2 regions of the Amedibacterium intestinale genome follow, and region 1 is predicted to be linked to the other one. Evidence: a T-box and tRNA genes for the amino acid it is inferred to sense, from the RefSeq annotation. Region 1 holds a T-box; the other holds one or more tRNA genes.
The links. A T-box is a leader RNA that pairs with one kind of tRNA and senses whether it is charged. The one in region 1 lies ahead of alaS (alanine--tRNA ligase), so its partner is inferred to be a tRNA-Ala.
Positions count from the first base shown of each region.

Region 2: it has a tRNA-Ala gene. The T-box ahead of alaS (alanine--tRNA ligase) is inferred to sense a tRNA for this amino acid. The anticodon was not compared.

Region 1 covers NZ_AP019711.1:471,042-479,320, forward strand. Annotated here, with positions in the region: gene recD2 (SF1B family DNA helicase RecD2) at 1-190, shown strand, start outside; gene A9CBEGH2_RS12325 (hypothetical protein) at 238-414, shown strand; gene A9CBEGH2_RS02375 (AI-2E family transporter) at 436-1,527, shown strand; T-box leader at 1,572-1,767, shown strand; gene alaS (alanine--tRNA ligase) at 1,801-4,425, shown strand; gene A9CBEGH2_RS02385 (IreB family regulatory phosphoprotein) at 4,486-4,746, shown strand; gene ruvX (Holliday junction resolvase RuvX) at 4,743-5,156, shown strand; gene A9CBEGH2_RS02395 (DUF1292 domain-containing protein) at 5,191-5,442, shown strand; gene mltG (endolytic transglycosylase MltG) at 5,429-6,490, shown strand; gene udk (uridine kinase) at 6,500-7,132, shown strand; gene greA (transcription elongation factor GreA) at 7,156-7,635, shown strand; gene A9CBEGH2_RS02415 (ComEA family DNA-binding protein) at 7,688-8,158, shown strand.
Region 2 covers NZ_AP019711.1:1,550,665-1,558,943, reverse strand. Annotated here, with positions in the region: gene A9CBEGH2_RS07955 (UbiD family decarboxylase) at 24-1,508, shown strand; gene A9CBEGH2_RS07950 (DUF554 domain-containing protein) at 1,523-2,248, shown strand; gene A9CBEGH2_RS07945 (UbiX family flavin prenyltransferase) at 2,250-2,810, shown strand; gene A9CBEGH2_RS07940 (LysR family transcriptional regulator) at 3,046-3,921, opposite strand; gene lpdD (prenylated flavin chaperone LpdD) at 3,983-4,315, shown strand; gene A9CBEGH2_RS07930 (hypothetical protein) at 4,697-4,966, opposite strand; tRNA gene A9CBEGH2_RS07925 (tRNA-Ala) at 5,103-5,178, opposite strand; gene A9CBEGH2_RS07920 (IS1/IS1595 family N-terminal zinc-binding domain-containing protein) at 5,438-6,319, opposite strand; gene A9CBEGH2_RS07915 (sporulation initiation factor Spo0A C-terminal domain-containing protein) at 6,630-6,995, shown strand; gene A9CBEGH2_RS07910 (SNF2 helicase associated domain-containing protein) at 7,051-8,279, opposite strand, start outside.

The DNA of each region.
Region 1 (8,279 bases):
GATTATGCCTGTTGTAAAAGATTATGCATTTATGTTAAGTAAACGTTTGCTTTATACTGGTGTAACACGTGCAAAAAAAAGTCTGGTATTGCTTGGGTCTAAAGAAGTGTTCTTAAAATATATTCATTTACAGGAAAGACATATTCGTAAGACAACTTTAAAAAAGCATATCTTAGAAAAATTTGAATAATTTATTCTTAATTACTCACACTAGTAGTACAACAGGAGGTAATTTAGATGAATAAATGTATGTTTGCGGCAATGACCGGACTTATTGTTGGAATGTATTTAGGTTATACAAAAGATGATGAAATTGAAGATTTTTGTCGTCAGTCTAAAAGAGCTAAGAGAAAAATGAAGAAGACTTACCATAAAACTATGGATAACCTAATGAATTACATGGAATTAGATTAAACCCTAACGGGTTTTTTCTTTATGAAAAATAAACTAAATATTGTATCTGATTTTTGTAAGAGTCTTCTTCCTATGGTTCTGTTTTTGCTGGTAATAGTGCTTTTATGCAAACAATTACATATATCAGAATCTCTACTCTCTTTATATAAAGCGATTTTGCCTATAGTTACTGGAATTGTAATATCATTTTTATTACAGCCATTCATTGACAAACTATCAAAATATATGAAGGTAAATAGAGCGGTCATGCTTGTCTATATGGGGGTATTTGTGCTCTTATGTATTTTTTTAATTATCCTTTTACCTCTTTTGTATCAACAAATTAGTGAATTATTATACTTATTACCTAAACTATTTACGAACATTCGTTCTTTTTTTGAACAATATCTAAGTAGTGTTGATGTACAGTCTTTTATAGATAAACAGGATATAAAAAAACTTTATGATGGTATTTTTTCTCAGATACAGGGCATGGTTTCAACAACTGTTTTTTTCTCTATAGCTTATGTAAGTGCTTTTTTTATTTCTATAGATCTTTCTTTTTGGAAAAAGGTAATTCATAAAACAATACCTGTCCATAAACGATATTATACTTTTTATCATACTTTTAGCAGTGTTGTCTTTCAGTATTTAACAGGAACCATCGTTGATATGCTATTTATTGCGATATCATCGTTTATTGTTTTATTCTTATTTCATTTTCCAAATGCATTTTTATATTCTGTGTTATTAGCATTTTTAAATTTATTTCCGTATATAGGAGCTACTATAGGAATTGTTTTAATTGGGATTATTGCTTTACTTGAATATAGTAGTTTTCCATGGGTGTTATTTATTGTTATTTTTATTTTACAACAGATAGAAGGTAATTTAGTGCAGCCAATGATTTTTCATAAGACAATGCATGTTCGACCTTTATTAACATTTGTGTTTCTTTTCATAATGGAGGCAATATTTGGAATATTTGGTGCTTTATTATCTCCTATTGCTGCTGCTATGACACAAATTGCAATTCGAAGCTGGATGCATTCTAAAACAAATGATTCAATTGGAAAATGGGAAGATATCTGGATTGATTTTGATGAGGCTGTCGCAAGTGAAAAAAGTAGATGATAGTTGCATGTAGAAAAAGAATTTGTTATAATATGCAAGTCAATAAGAAGATAATGAAAAAGAGGAGTACATGTAGATTCTGGCTTAGAGAGAAGACGGTTGGTGAAAGTCTTTGCATGAAGCTATGTGGAAGGCTGCTTTGGAGTCTTCACGTATCGTCGGCGTTAACGATTTGTAACAGAGGTGTGCTTTGCAGAAAGTGAACTAGGATGGTACCGCGTAATCTATTACGTTCCTGGAAAGGGACGTTTTTTTATGTTTAAGGAGGAAGTTATGAAACAATTAACTGGTAATGAAATTCGACAGATGTTCTTAGATTATTTTAAAAAGAACGGACATATGATTGAACCAGGCGCAAGCCTTGTTCCACATAACGATCCTACTTTGTTATGGATCAATGCAGGGGTAGCTGCTTTAAAAAAATATTTTGATGGTTCTGTAAAACCAGATAGTCCACGCATTGCGAATGCGCAAAAATCAATACGTACAAATGATATTGAAAATGTAGGAAAAACGGCACGTCATCATACATTCTTTGAAATGCTTGGAAATTTCTCTATTGGGGATTATTTTAAACCTGAAGCAATTCATTTTGCATGGGAATTTTTAACAAGTCCAGAGTATATTGGATTTGAAAAAGATAGACTGTATATTACGGTTTATAAAGATGATCAGGAAGCTTATGATATTTGGACAAAAGAATGTGGTGTTGATCCATCACACTTGCTGCGTACTGAAGGAAATTTCTGGCAGATTGGTGAAGGACCATGTGGACCAGATACAGAAATTTTTTACGATCGTGGAGAAAAATATGATCCAGAAGGGTTAGGAGAAAGAGCTTTCTTTGAAGAATTAGAAAATGATCGTTATATTGAAGTATGGAATGTTGTATTTTCACAGTTTGATGGAAAAGAAGGAGTCGATCGCAAAGATTATAAAGAACTTCCACAGAAAAATATAGATACTGGAATGGGATTGGAACGCTTGACTTGTCTTATTCAGGATGGAGAAACAAACTTTGATACAGATTTATTTTTGCCTTTGATTCATGCAACAGAAGCTTACACAAATTTGAAATATAGTGATCCAAAAAATAAAATGGCATATCGTGTAATTGCGGATCATATCCGTACAGTTACATTTGCTTTAGCGGATGGTGCTTTATTCTCAAATGAGGGAAGAGGTTATGTACTTCGTCGTGTACTGCGTAGAGCTGTTCGTTTTGGTAAAAAATTAAAAATTGAAGATTCTTTTATGTATAAACTGGTTCCTGTAGTTTATGAAATCATGAAAGATTTCTATCCTTATTTGGAAGAAAAACTGGATTATATCGCAAAACTTGTAAAAGTGGAAGAAGAACGTTTTCATACAACTTTAGCAGACGGTGAAAAACTGTTAATGGATGTGATGGAAGCTAATAAAGAATCAAAAATGATTGATGGAAAAACAGCTTTCAAACTTTATGATACATATGGATTCCCAATGGAGCTGACAATGGAAATTGCACAGGAAAGTGGGTATACTGTTGATAAAGCTGGTTTTGATGAAGAAATGAACAAACAAAGAGAACGTGCAAGAAATGCACGTGAAGATGCAGAATCTATGAGCAGTCAATCAGCTGATTTGATGAACTTTACAGAAGAAAGTACATTTGTTGGATATGATGAAAGAATGTGCAAAGCTCATGTTATTGGCTTGTTTAAAGATGGGCATAAAGTGGAAGAATTAAATGATGAGGGAGACGTAATTTTTGATACGACTGTTTTCTATGCAGAAAGTGGAGGACAGGTTGGAGATTGTGGACTTATCGAAGGAGGAGTAACTGCTAAGGTAGTTAATACAATCAAAGCACCTCATAAACAACATTTACACCATGTTGTAATTGAAAACGGAAGTCTTCATATAGGAAGTCAGGTTACATTGTCCGTAGATAATGCAAAACGTGATGTTATCACAAGAAATCACTCATGTACACATTTGCTGCAGAGTGCATTAAAAAATATCGTAGGTTCCCATATTCAGCAGGCAGGAAGCTATGTAAATCATGAATATTTACGTTTTGATTTTACACATTTTGAAAAAGTTGGTGAAGAGCAGTTAAAACAGATTGAAGAGCTTGTAAATCAGTATATTGCAGGACACTATGCTGTTACAAAAGTAGAAATGCCAATTGAAGAAGCGAAAAAAAGTGGAGCTACTGCATTGTTTGATGAAAAATATGGAGATATCGTTCGTGTAGTAACGATGGGAGATGTATCAAAAGAGTTTTGTGGAGGCTGCCATGTAAACAACACGCAGGAAATAGGTCTTTGTAAAATCATCAGTGAAGAAAGTATAGGTTCAGGAGTTCGTCGTATTACTGCAAAAACAGGATATGAAGCATATAGAGAATTCGCTGAAGAAGAAACTATGTTAAAAAACATTGCTTCAGATTTAAAATTAAAAGGAATTTCAAAAGTCGAAGAAAAAGTAGCTCAGGTGCTGAATGAAATGGCAACATTGAAAAAAGAACTTGCTGCTTTGCAAAATGAAATGTTTACACTGAAAGCTAAAGAATTAAAAGAAGAAATTAAAGAATGCAATGGAAAAAACATATTAGTAAAACGTCTTGATGGTGCAGATGCAAATGCATTGAAGGATATTGTTTCTTCTTTGAAAGCAGAAACAGAAAATATTGTAGTGTTCTTTGGCAGTGTTGTGAATGATAAAGTAGTATTTGTTGCTGGTGCAGATAAATTGGCAATTAGTACTGGTATTAAATGTGGAGACTTGGTAAAAGAAGCTGCTGCAGTCTGTGATGGAAAAGGTGGAGGAAGACCAGACCTTGCTCAATCAGGAGGAAAAGATATTACTCGTATTGATGAAGCATTGGAAATGATTAAAAATAAACTTTCTTAGGGTTTTCATTTAACATAAAGTACGATAAAATATAAGAAGATAAACGAAGGAGGTAATACGATGAAAGATGTTACAGAGACTATGGCATTTAAATCCGAAGATTTAAAACGTGATAATATCAAACATGTATTACAAGAAGTAAAAAGAGCACTTGACGAAAGAGGATATAATTCTGTAAATCAATTGGCAGGTTATTTGATTAGTAATGATCCTGCATATATATCTTCTCATAATAATGCTCGTACGATTATTCAAACGGTTGAACGTTATGAGATTATTGAAGAACTTGTTCGAAGTTATTTGGAAGAAGAGGGCGAATGAAAACATTAGGATTAGATTTAGGAAGTCGTACGTTGGGTGTTAGTGTAAGTGATGTTTTAGGGATGATAGCTCGTCCAGTAGAAACGATTCGATTTGCAGATGATGATTATGATTCTGCTTTTGAACAGGTAAAAAAATACATAAAAGAATTTCAAGTAAAGACCGTTGTCTTAGGATTACCAAAACATATGAATGGAGATATAGGGGAACGTGGAGAAATTTCGATTATGTTCAAAGAAAAACTGGAAACATTAGGATTAGAAGTTGTCTTATGGGATGAGAGATTAACCACAGTAGCTGCACAGAAAATATTAATCAGTGCAGATGTATCTAGAAAAAAAAGAAAAAAGATAATAGATCAGATGGCTGCTGTACAAATTTTGCAAAGTTATCTGGATAGTAAAAATTAGGGGCTATATGCCCCTTGCTTATAGGAGGTAAAATATGCTGGATTCAAATAGTCTTTATGTAACAGATGAAAATGGAAATGAGAAACGAATGGAAATTTTGTTTACGTTTGATGATGAAAGTCGTAATAAGCGATATGTTGTTTTTGCAGATCCGGAAGTAGAGAGTGATGAGGTGTTTGCTTCTGCTTATGATGATGATGGACATCTGCTTCCTGTAGAGACAGAGGAAGAATGGCAGATGATTGAAGAAGTAATCGGGGCTTTCCAGGATGATGAAGAGGAATAAAAAGCTATGGATCATTGCTGGTGCAATAGCGATTGTACTTGTAATTATAATAGGCGGAATTTTATACTATAATTCTCAATTAAAAGCAGTTTCTAAACAGAAAGATGAAGTTATATTCGAAATCAAGCAAGGAGAACCACAACCTGAAATTTTAAAATCTTTAGAAAAAGAAAATCTTATAAAAAATGCTGATATGGCAAAGATCTGTTTGAAATTGAATGGATTGAGTGATATGAAATATGGTATTTTTAAGCTGGATCGCTCATGGGATACAAAACAAATTTTGGAAACGCTAAATGATGCTACAAAAGCGAAGCAAAATGAAACAATGATTACTTTTAAAGAAGGCATGTGGGCAAAAGATGTTGCACTTACATTGGAAAAAGAATTAGGCGTTTCATCAAAAGAATTAATATCTTTATGGAATGATGATGCGTATCTGAATACTTTGATTCAGAAATATCCATTTTTGACAAAGGATATTTTGAATGAAAATGTTCGTGTAAAATTAGAAGGTTACTTGTTCCCTGAAACTTATGTTTTTAGTAAAAAGGCTACTACTGAACAGATTACAGAAACATTCCTTGATCATTTTTTAACAATTTATCAAAAATATGAGAAGGATATCAAAGAAAGTGGTCAAAGCATACATGATATTATAAAACTAGCAAGTATGGTTCAGTATGAGGCTAGTACGAAAAAGGATATGGAATTAGTTGCAGGTGTATTTTATAATCGTTTGAAAAAAGGTATGAAACTGGAGTCAAGTGTTACAGTTTGTTATGCTTTATATGATGATTTAACAAGTGGAGAAGATTGTGAAATTCAATATAATATCGATTCTCCATACAATACATATAAGAATGAAGGTCTTCCTGTTGGTCCTATTTTAAACCCAGGAGAAGATGCTATTGCGGCTGTTTTACATCCTGAAAAGAGTGATTATTTGTATTTTGTTGCAGATATCTATGGTGATGGAAAAGTTTATTATGCGAAAACATATGACGAACAGTTAAAGAATCAGGAAAAATTTAATTTAAATAAGTAGGTAGTGAATATGAAGAAACCATTGATTATAGGAATTGCCGGTGGAAGTGCTTCTGGTAAATCGTCTATCTCTGCACAATTAAAAGAACGTTATGAACAAAGTGGTTCGGTTGTTATCATTCGACAGGATGACTACTATAAAGATCAAAGTGAAAAAACGATGGAAGAACGAGTGAAAACAAATTACGATCATCCATTTGCGTTTGATAATGATTTATTAGTAGAGAATTTACAAAGCTTATTAAAGGGTGAAGAAATCAAAAAACCTATTTATGATTTTGTTAATCACACACGTTCTTCTAAAACAGAAGTAGTTAAACCAAGTGATGTTATTGTTTTAGAAGGTTTATTCATTTTAGAAGAAGAAAAATTAAGAAGTCTTTGTGATATGAAACTATTTGTAGATACAGATGCAGATGTTCGCTTTATTAGAAGACTCATACGTGATGTTAAAGAGCGAGGCAGGACACTTGATTCTGTTGTAGAACAATATCAGACAACCGTACGTGTAATGCACAATCTGTTTGTAGAGCCAAGTAAGCGTTATGCGGATGTTATCATACCGGAAGGCGGAAAAAATAGTGTTGCACTGGATTTACTGATAACGAAAATCAGTAGTATTATTAAAGAAAACATGGTATAATACCAGTCGTTAGGAGTGAAATTATGGCGGATGAAAAATTTTTTGTAACCAAGGAAGGTTTAGATGAACTTTTAAAAGAACAAGATAATCTGCTTCATGTTGTTCGTGACGAAGTTATTCGTGAACTTCAGGAAGCTCGTGCACAGGGGGACCTTAGTGAAAATGCGGATTATGATGCTGCTAGAGATCGTCAGGCTCGTGTAGAAGCACGTATTCGTGAACTGGAGGCTATGATCGCCAATGCGGAAATCATTGAAGAAGACAAATCAAAATCTACTGCAAAAAGTGTAGGATTAGGTTCTACTGTTACTATTTTAGACCTTTCTACAAATGAAGAAGAAACATATTCTATTGTAGGTTCTATTGAGGCCGATCCTTTAAATGGGAAACTTTCTAATATTACCCCACTTGCTGTATCTTTGATGGATCATAAAGTTGGAGATACTGTAGAAATTCAGGGTGTGGAAGAGCCATATTCAGTAAAAATTATTTCTTTAAAATAAAATTTGTATTTTTGACCTGTGACTTCGTATTTCTTTATGTAGGAGGGATTTTATGAAGTTTGCAGGTTTTTTTTGTGTTATAGCACTTATGGTTTTGTTTTATGCAAGAAATAATGCTATAGACATGACACAGTTTCAAACAGATACAAAAAAAGTAGAGATAAAGGGAGAAGTAAGATCTCCAGGAGTTTATGAAGTTGATTGGAATGCAACTGTGGCAGATGTTTTAAAAGAGGCAGGAGGAAGTTTAGAAAACGCAGATATATCTTCTATTAATTTAAGCAGAAATATAGAAAATGAAGCAGTTATTGTAGTAGATAAAAAACAAGAAGAAAAGAAAATTTCCATAAACAGTGCCACCGTTGAAGAATTAGATGAATTGCCTGGTATAGGGCCTTCAATTGCTCAAAGAATTGTAGAATATAGAAACCACCATTCTTTTCAAACGTTGGAAGATCTGAAAGAAGTAAAGGGTATCGGAGATAAGTTGTTTCAAAAAATAAAAGATAGGATTATGTTATGAAGGGATGCTGGCTCTTCTATGCTTGTTTAAGCATTTTGCTTTTGTGGGGCGATACCCCCTTTTATCAAATTTGTATATTATTTCTTATTTTTTTGACTTTTCATAAAAAAATAAGAGGTTG
Region 2 (8,279 bases), 1.1 Mb from region 1:
TGGTAAAAAATAGGAGGAAGTAAATGATGTTAAATAACGAAGTTATTGATTTACGTTCAGCATTAGAGTTATTACAATCTATTGATGGACAATTGGTTGAAACGAATGTGGAAGTTGATCCAATGGGGGAACTTTCAGGAGTATATCGTCATGTTGGTGCAGGTGGAACCGTTATGCGTCCAACACAAGAAGGACCAGCAATGATCTTTAATAATATAAAAGGTCATCCTGGAGCAAGAGTTGCTATTGGTTTATTAGCAAGTCGTAAAAGAGTAGGATATTTATTAGGTTGTGAACCAGAAAAATTAGGCTTTTTATTGAAGGATTCTGTAAATAATCCTATAAAACCTGTTGTTATTCCAAATGAAAAAGCAAAATGTCAAGAAGTTAAATATTATGCAACAGATGAGAACTTCGACATTAGAAAATTAGTGCCTGCTCCTACAAATACATTAGAAGATGCAGGACCATATATTACGTTAGGTATGTGCTATGCTTCTCATCCAGAAACAGGAGAATCAGATGTGACGATTCATCGTATGTGTTTTCAATCAAAGGATGAAATCTCTATTTTCTTACAACCTGGAGCACGTCATATTGGGTATTTTAGAGAATTGGCAGAAGCAAAAGGGGAACCACTTCCGATATCAATTAGTATCGGTGTGGATCCAGCTATCGAAATCGCTTCCTGTTTTGAAGCACCTACAACACCATTAGGATATGATGAGTTACAGGCAGCTGGAGCAATCAGAAATAAACCTGTTGAACTTGTTCAATGTTTGACTATCAATGAAAAAGCTATTGCTAATGCTGAATATGTTATTGAAGGAGAAATTTTACCTGGAAAACGTATTCGTGAGGATATACACTCTAACACAGGTAAAGCAATGCCGGAGTTTCCAGGATATTGTGGTCCAGCAAATCCTGAGCTTCCAATTATCAAGGTTAAAGCTGTAACGACAAGAAAAAATCCAATCATGCAAACGTGTATTGGTCCAAGTGAAGAGCATGTGTCTATGGCTGGTATTCCAACTGAGGCAAGTATATTAACAATGGTTGATAAAGCAATGCCTGGGAAGTTGTTAAATGTGTATTGTGCTTCTAGTGGAGGCGGTAAATATATTGCAGTTATGCAGTTTAAGAAATCTGTTCCATCTGATGAAGGAAGGCAAAGACAGGCAGCCTTATTAGCTTTCAGTGCTTTTGCTGAGTTGAAACATGTTTTCCTAGTTGATGAAGATGTTGATCCTTTTGATATGAAAGATGTAATGTGGGCAATGACAACACGTTTTCAGGCGGACTTGGATGTAATTACCATCCCAGGAGTTCAATGTCACCCATTAGATCCATCTAATCAACCTGAATATTCACCACATATTCGAGCACGTGGTGTTGCATGTAAAGCTATTTTTGATTGTACGATACCATTTGATCAAAAAAATCGATTTGAAAGAGCTAAATTCATGGATGTAGATCCAGCTCATTGGCTACCAGATATGTTTAAATAAAAGGAGGATTATTTATGCCTATAGGAGTTCTTATCAATGCGGCTTCTGTATTACTTGGAGGTATTGCAGGAGCGTTAGCTGGACATAAGTTAAGTTCAAAGTTTAAAGCAGAAATATCATTGATTTTCGGTGTTTGTTCCATGGGTATGGGAATTAGTACAATTGGGCTTATGAAAAATATGCCAGCTGTTATTTTTGCGATTATCATTGGTACAGCTTTAGGATTAGCTATACATTTAGGTGATTGGATTCATAAAGGTGCTACATTAATGCAAAAACCTATTTCAAAAATATTTAAAAATAATTCTAATATGAGTGAAGAAGAATTTTTAAATCAATTGGTTACGATCATTGTTTTATTCTGTGCCAGCGGAACAGGCATTTATGGCTCTTTAACTGCGGGTATGACTGGTGATAATTCTATCCTTATTTCTAAATCTATTTTAGATTTTTTTACAGCAGCTATCTTTGCTTGCCAATTAGGTTATGTTGTTTCTGTAATTTCAGTTCCACAATTTATTATTTTCTTTATTTTATTTTTATGTGCTGGATTTATTTACCCAATGACTTCACCGGATATGATAGCTGATTTTAAAGCCTGTGGTGGTTTCTTAATGTTAGCAACCGGATTTAGAATGGTAAAATTGAAAAATTTTCCAATTGCGGATATGATTCCTGCAATGATTTTGGTTATGCCATTGAGCTATTTTTGGGTCACTTATATTATGGCTTTGGTTTAATATGAAGAAACTTGTTGTTGGTATAAGCGGTGCAAGTGGTATACCACTTGCTGTTAGATTGTTAAAAGAATTAAAGAAACAGCCTGATGTTGAAACACATCTGGTTATGACTCGCGGAGCTGAGATGACACTTCATCAAGAAACACCTTATTCCTTAAAGGAAATTTGTGATATGGCTGATGTTGTTTATGATAATCATAATTTGGGCGCAAGTATTGCAAGTGGTACTTTTCAAAATGATGGTATGATAGTTATTCCATGTTCTATGAAAACAATTGCAGGTATTGCCCATGGTTATTCTGATAATCTTTTATTAAGAGCTTGTGATGTCATGATTAAAGAAAAAAGAAAACTAATTCTTGTGGCAAGAGAGTCACCACTTTCAACTATTCATCTTGATAATTTATCTTATTTATCAAAGCTGTCTGGTGTTGTGATTATGCCACCGATGTTAACTTATTATCAATTGCCTCAATCAATAGATGATTTAGAAATACATATTGTAGGAAAAATATTATCACAGTTTGGTATTGAATTAGAGGATTTTAAACGCTGGAAATAAAAAGCAGTCATTTCGACTGCTCAGACCGTTGACAAAGTCGCTCTTTGAGCAGACTTTGTCATTCGGTCTTTTTTTATCCCCACTTTTGTATAAAAAACAGGTGATTTTAAGCTATCATTTACCAAAAATCACCTAGTAAAAGGAATCTTTCTACCACTTTTTTTAAATTGGTTTTATATATTTTCAAAATATATAGTTTGTCAACAACCTGAGCAGTCATTTCGACTGCTTTCTTCTATTGAACAGGGCGTATTGCTTGAATGAATTCTTGTATGATGTCTTTGTGCAGAGAATCTAAAGAATAGTACATAAAAATATTACCTTGAATATGTTCTTGAAAAGGTAAAACTAGCACTTGATTAAGATGAAAAATATGTAGGGATTTCTTCATTACCAATGCGATTCCTTCATTTTCACTTGCTGCGCTTAGAATCGTTTCGATACGTCCATGTCGATGGATATAAGGATTGAAGTGATTCTGATGGCAGGCTTCAATAACTAAATCTGAAATATTTGTATATTTTGGAGGTAAAAGTAATTTTTCGGTTTTTAATTGCTGAATGGAAAGTTGTTTAAGATGAGAAAGAGGATGTTGTTTAGATATAACTGCTACTAACTCATCTTCATATAAAAGGATATTTTGGAATGAATCAAGTGCATGATAGTTTCCTCTTAGAATATAGATATCATAATCATGATAATCTAATTTATATTGGAGATCTCGTTCTTCAATTTCATCAATCACAAGGTGAATAGAAGGATGTTTTTTAGAAAAATCATTTAATTTATGTGCTAGGTCATATTGTGAAAAGATAGGGAGCATAGCTATTTTAAGTGTATTTTTATGATTTGTTTTTAAAGTGTATTGATTCTCTATCATCTTTTGGTAGTCAGCTAGTAAAATCTCTGTATCTTTTAAGAATTGTTTACCTGCATTTGTAAGAGTGATTTGTCTGTGGCTTCTATTAAACAAGAAAACACCAAGCTCTTGTTCGAGTTTAGCAATCTGCTTTGAAAGCGCAGATTGTGTAATATTCATTTCTGCTGCTGCTTGTGAAAAAGTTTGATGGATAGTAACAGCGTAAAAATATTGTAATTGTTCAATTGTCATGATAATCACCTATTCTTTATTGGAGTATTTTATCATGATTTTAGAAGAAAGGAAATGAACGATGAGAAAAATTCATTTAAAACGTACTATGCAATGGATGGGAAAAGATTTGGTTATTCATGTTCAAAATGAAAATGGGCATATTGGCAGTGTTGTTATTGGACAGCCATATCTAAAAGGTGGTGAGACGCATGTAACAATGAATATTTGGAATCAAGTGGGACATAAAGATGATCATGTCGCAGCCATGTATGTGAAAGCTGCTGTATTAAAATTTCAATGTGTTGTTACATGTATATGTGGTATTCATTTAGAAGATATATGTACTGAGGAAATGAATAAGATTATGAAAAAAGTCCAAGAAGATATTAATGATATGCTTAAAAATGGATAAAACAAATTATTAAGCTTTAGGGATTATAGATATAAAATTTTAGAAGTGATTAACAATGCATTGTTTGTTTTGAGGGAAGAAAAATGATACCCAAGGGGATATTTAAATGAGTAGAACAGAAATTTTTTGTTCTGCTTTTTTATTAGCAAAAAAGGGTATTCATGAAGAAATTCTGCAAGCGGGTTATAAACAATTACAGGAAATTTTTTAGCAGAAGCCGAAGATGAAAACAATGAATTGTAAAAATTATATGCAGAAAGATACCATCAAGTATTGCATGATGTAGAGATGTACGTATATGGATATTATTTAATGATTAAGATTTTCTGCTTTCATTAAAAAAGACCACAGGATTTATTATCCCATGGTCTTTTGGCTAGTTTATTCCCAGCCGCATCCACATCCACGACGCATGCAGCGCATCATTTGACGAGCACAGTTGCTTTCGTGCATTCTTTCACTGAAGTCACCTTCAGCAAATTCTCTGGTAGCTCTGGCAACAAATTCTGCAGCTCGTGCTACTTCTTCAGGGTTGTAGTATCCACATCCGCATCTGCGATCTTGATTCCAGTACCCTTCACGATCAAATCCACGATCATTCCCTCTGTAGCAACGATTTCTTCTGTTTTCACATCCACAATTGTTAGTCATACTAACATCTCCTTTCCTGAGGTTTTATCATCCTCACTTTATCCTATGTGATAAAAAGAAAAGTGCTAGGTTAAATATCATGGTTTTTATTTTTATACAAAAAAAGATTCCTGTGAGGAATCTTAATCGTTTTTCATGGTGGACCGTAGCGGGATCGAACCGCTGACCCCCTGCGTGCAAGGCAGGTGCTCTCCCAGCTGAGCTAACAGCCCAATTTTTACTGCTCAATAATAATATCATTTAAGTTTATAAAATGTCAATATTATTTGAAAAAGAAATATAAAATAAGTAAGGAAAAACAGTAAATAAATAATCGCTTAATTTAACAAGAAGGTACCTAGATAACAAATGAATCCTTAAATATAAAGCAAATTATATGTTTTTAAAGATTTTCTTGTTATGGTAAACTTTAAATCTTTCAATCTTCGTAAGATGATAGGCAGTTTTTCATTATCATCCATTTCCTGAAATCTACGAACAAATACAAACAAGCTCATGTATCGGTTCATGTATTTTGTTGCGATACCCCTGTATCCAGCCAATTGACCTTTTATTAGCGAATGTATACTGTTCACTGTATTGATATGTTCTACGGTGTTGTATGACAAATGTGATTTTTAATTGTACAAGACTGCAGTTTGCCTTTTTGGCTAGTTCATCATAACAAAATGCTCCATCGGAATATAGAATTGATTTTGGGTCTAGATTTTTTAGGAAGTTTTCTAGTATACTGTTCTTGGTTGGTTTTCCATAACCGACTGCTTTGAATATCTCATGACCATTTCTATCTGTTGTGGTGACGATACAAACTTGTTCATGAAATAATCCTCTATAAGATGATGGCCCGCCTCGTTTGCGGGCTTTTCTTTGTATCTTCCTGCACCCTTTTTGGCTTTCAAGCTCAAGAGTTTCATCAATCTCTATGGTTCCGCTTAATTTCATATTTTCGCTATATAATAATACTTTCAGTGAACAAAGTATTTTATGGCGATTTTCAAATATGCAGGGGACAGAGAGATCCAAGTCTGCTGCTGTCTTTTTAACGAAAACAAAACTTAATGTATCTAATACGATTTTTTTTAACATGCTTCTTTCAATCTTGGAGTACATTGTAATCGTGTGTGAATTGTAAGTAAAGATATGACTACAATCTTTACACATATAACGCTGTTTCCCGTTTTTAAACCCTTTCTTGATCATTCTGGATTCCTTGCCACAATATGGACAGCGTTTTGGTTTCAAATCCCTGTCTTCTTCATTAAGGTTCAAAGCATCAATAACATAGATTTCTAATTTTCTCTTTTGGTATGGTGTTAAAGAAGCAATAGATTTTAATAATTCTGATTGTTTCATGGATTGTTCCTCCTGTTTCTGAAATAATCATATACCAATTTGTTACATTATTTATGTAAGAAGTTATATTTAGGTACCCATTGGTTAAATTAAGCGTAAATAATTTAAAAGATATATTTTGTATATATTATAGTTTTTTAACTATATATAGTTGAAAAAAGGGAAGGATAAGAATTGAGAAAGCAATATTCGACAAAAAAGAGTAAAATACGACATTTTTCGACTATTTTTTTGAACTCTTTGCTGTTTAATTTAAAAGGGTGTTTATTAAAATATGGAAAGCATCTGCTTTGTGGGGGAAGAAACAAATATGGATAATTCAAGAAAGGCAATTTATGTAAATGTTACAAATTTATTGCATGAAATAGGGATACCTGCTCACATTGTTGGTCATGATTATATACGACATGCGATAGTTTCAGCATGTGAAAATCCAGCTTTATTAAAAAACATCACGAAACATCTATATGTAAAGGTAGCGATTTATTATGATACTTCTGTATATAGTGTGGAAAAGGGAATTCGAAATGCGATTGAAGTAGCATGGGCTAGGGGTGATATTTCTGCCATACATTCTGTATTTGGGAATACTGTCCATTTTCAAAGAGCCAAACCGAGTAATAAAGAATTTATCGCAATGATTGTTGATGTCGTTCGAACACAAATGATGGATTAAACATATTTTCTTTCTTCCTTAAAAAACTGTGTTTTTTGCGCACAGTTCTTTTTGTTTAGAACAAATCTAAAATTTCTTCTTTGCTCATTTGTGTAATGATTCCTTCATTTTGCTGGATGATCGTATCACTAAGACTTTGTTTTTTATCTTGGAGTTTCATGATTTTTTCTTCAATGGTATCTTTCGCAATCATTTTGATTACTTGTACGTTGTTATGCTGCCCAATACGATACGCACGATCAGTAGCCTGGTTTTGTGCAGAAATATTCCACCATGGATCAAAATGGATAACAACTTCTGCTTTTGTTAGATTTAAACCGGTACCGCCAGCTTTTAAAGATATTAAGAATACAGGGGTATTGTCATTTTGAAAAGCATTGACATATTCCTGTCGCTTATCTTTTGGCGTTGATCCTTTTAACAGGTAATAACGGATATTTCGCTTATGCAGTTCTTCTTCTAATAAAGATAATAAAGAAGTGAATTGGGAGAATAACAGTACTTTTTTACCTGATTCATAACAAGTTTCAATATATTCCATACAGGCATTGATCTTATTTCCCACCATAGCATAATTTTCATAGACAAGGCGAGGATCACAGCATAGCTGACGAAGTCTTGTTAACATCGTTAATACAAGAATCCTGCTTGCGGCAACACCTTTTTCATTTAGATTCTTTCTTAAATCTTCTTTCATGCTGTTAACATTTGCCATATATAATTTTCGAGTTTCCTCATCCAGTTCAATCATCATTGTTTTTTCTATTTTTTCTGGCAATTCTTTTAATACATCTTTTTTCACACGACGAAGAATGAAAGGCTCTACCATTCGCTGCAGTTCTTTTACTGTAGCTGGGTCATTTTCTTTTACGATTGGAAATTCGTAGTGCTTTTTAAAGTATGGATAGCTGTATAAATATCCAGGCATAAGATAATCAAAAATCGACCATAGTTCTGCCAATGAGTTTTCAATTGGTGTCCCAGTTAAAGCAAAACGATGTTTCGCCTGTATCTGTTTTACGGAAGTTGCATTTTTAGTTGTATGATTTTTAATATACTGTGCTTCGTCAAGAATTTGATATGTAAAAAGAACATCTTCATATTGTTCAATATCTCTTTTTATATAATCATACGAGGTAATAACGACATCATATGATTTACAGTTTTGTATTTGTCTTTTTCTTTCTTCACTTGTACCGCTAATCATGATGCAGGATAAATCTTTAGAGAATTTCTGTATTTCACTTTGCCAGTTTAACAGTAAAGAACTAGGGCAAATAACCA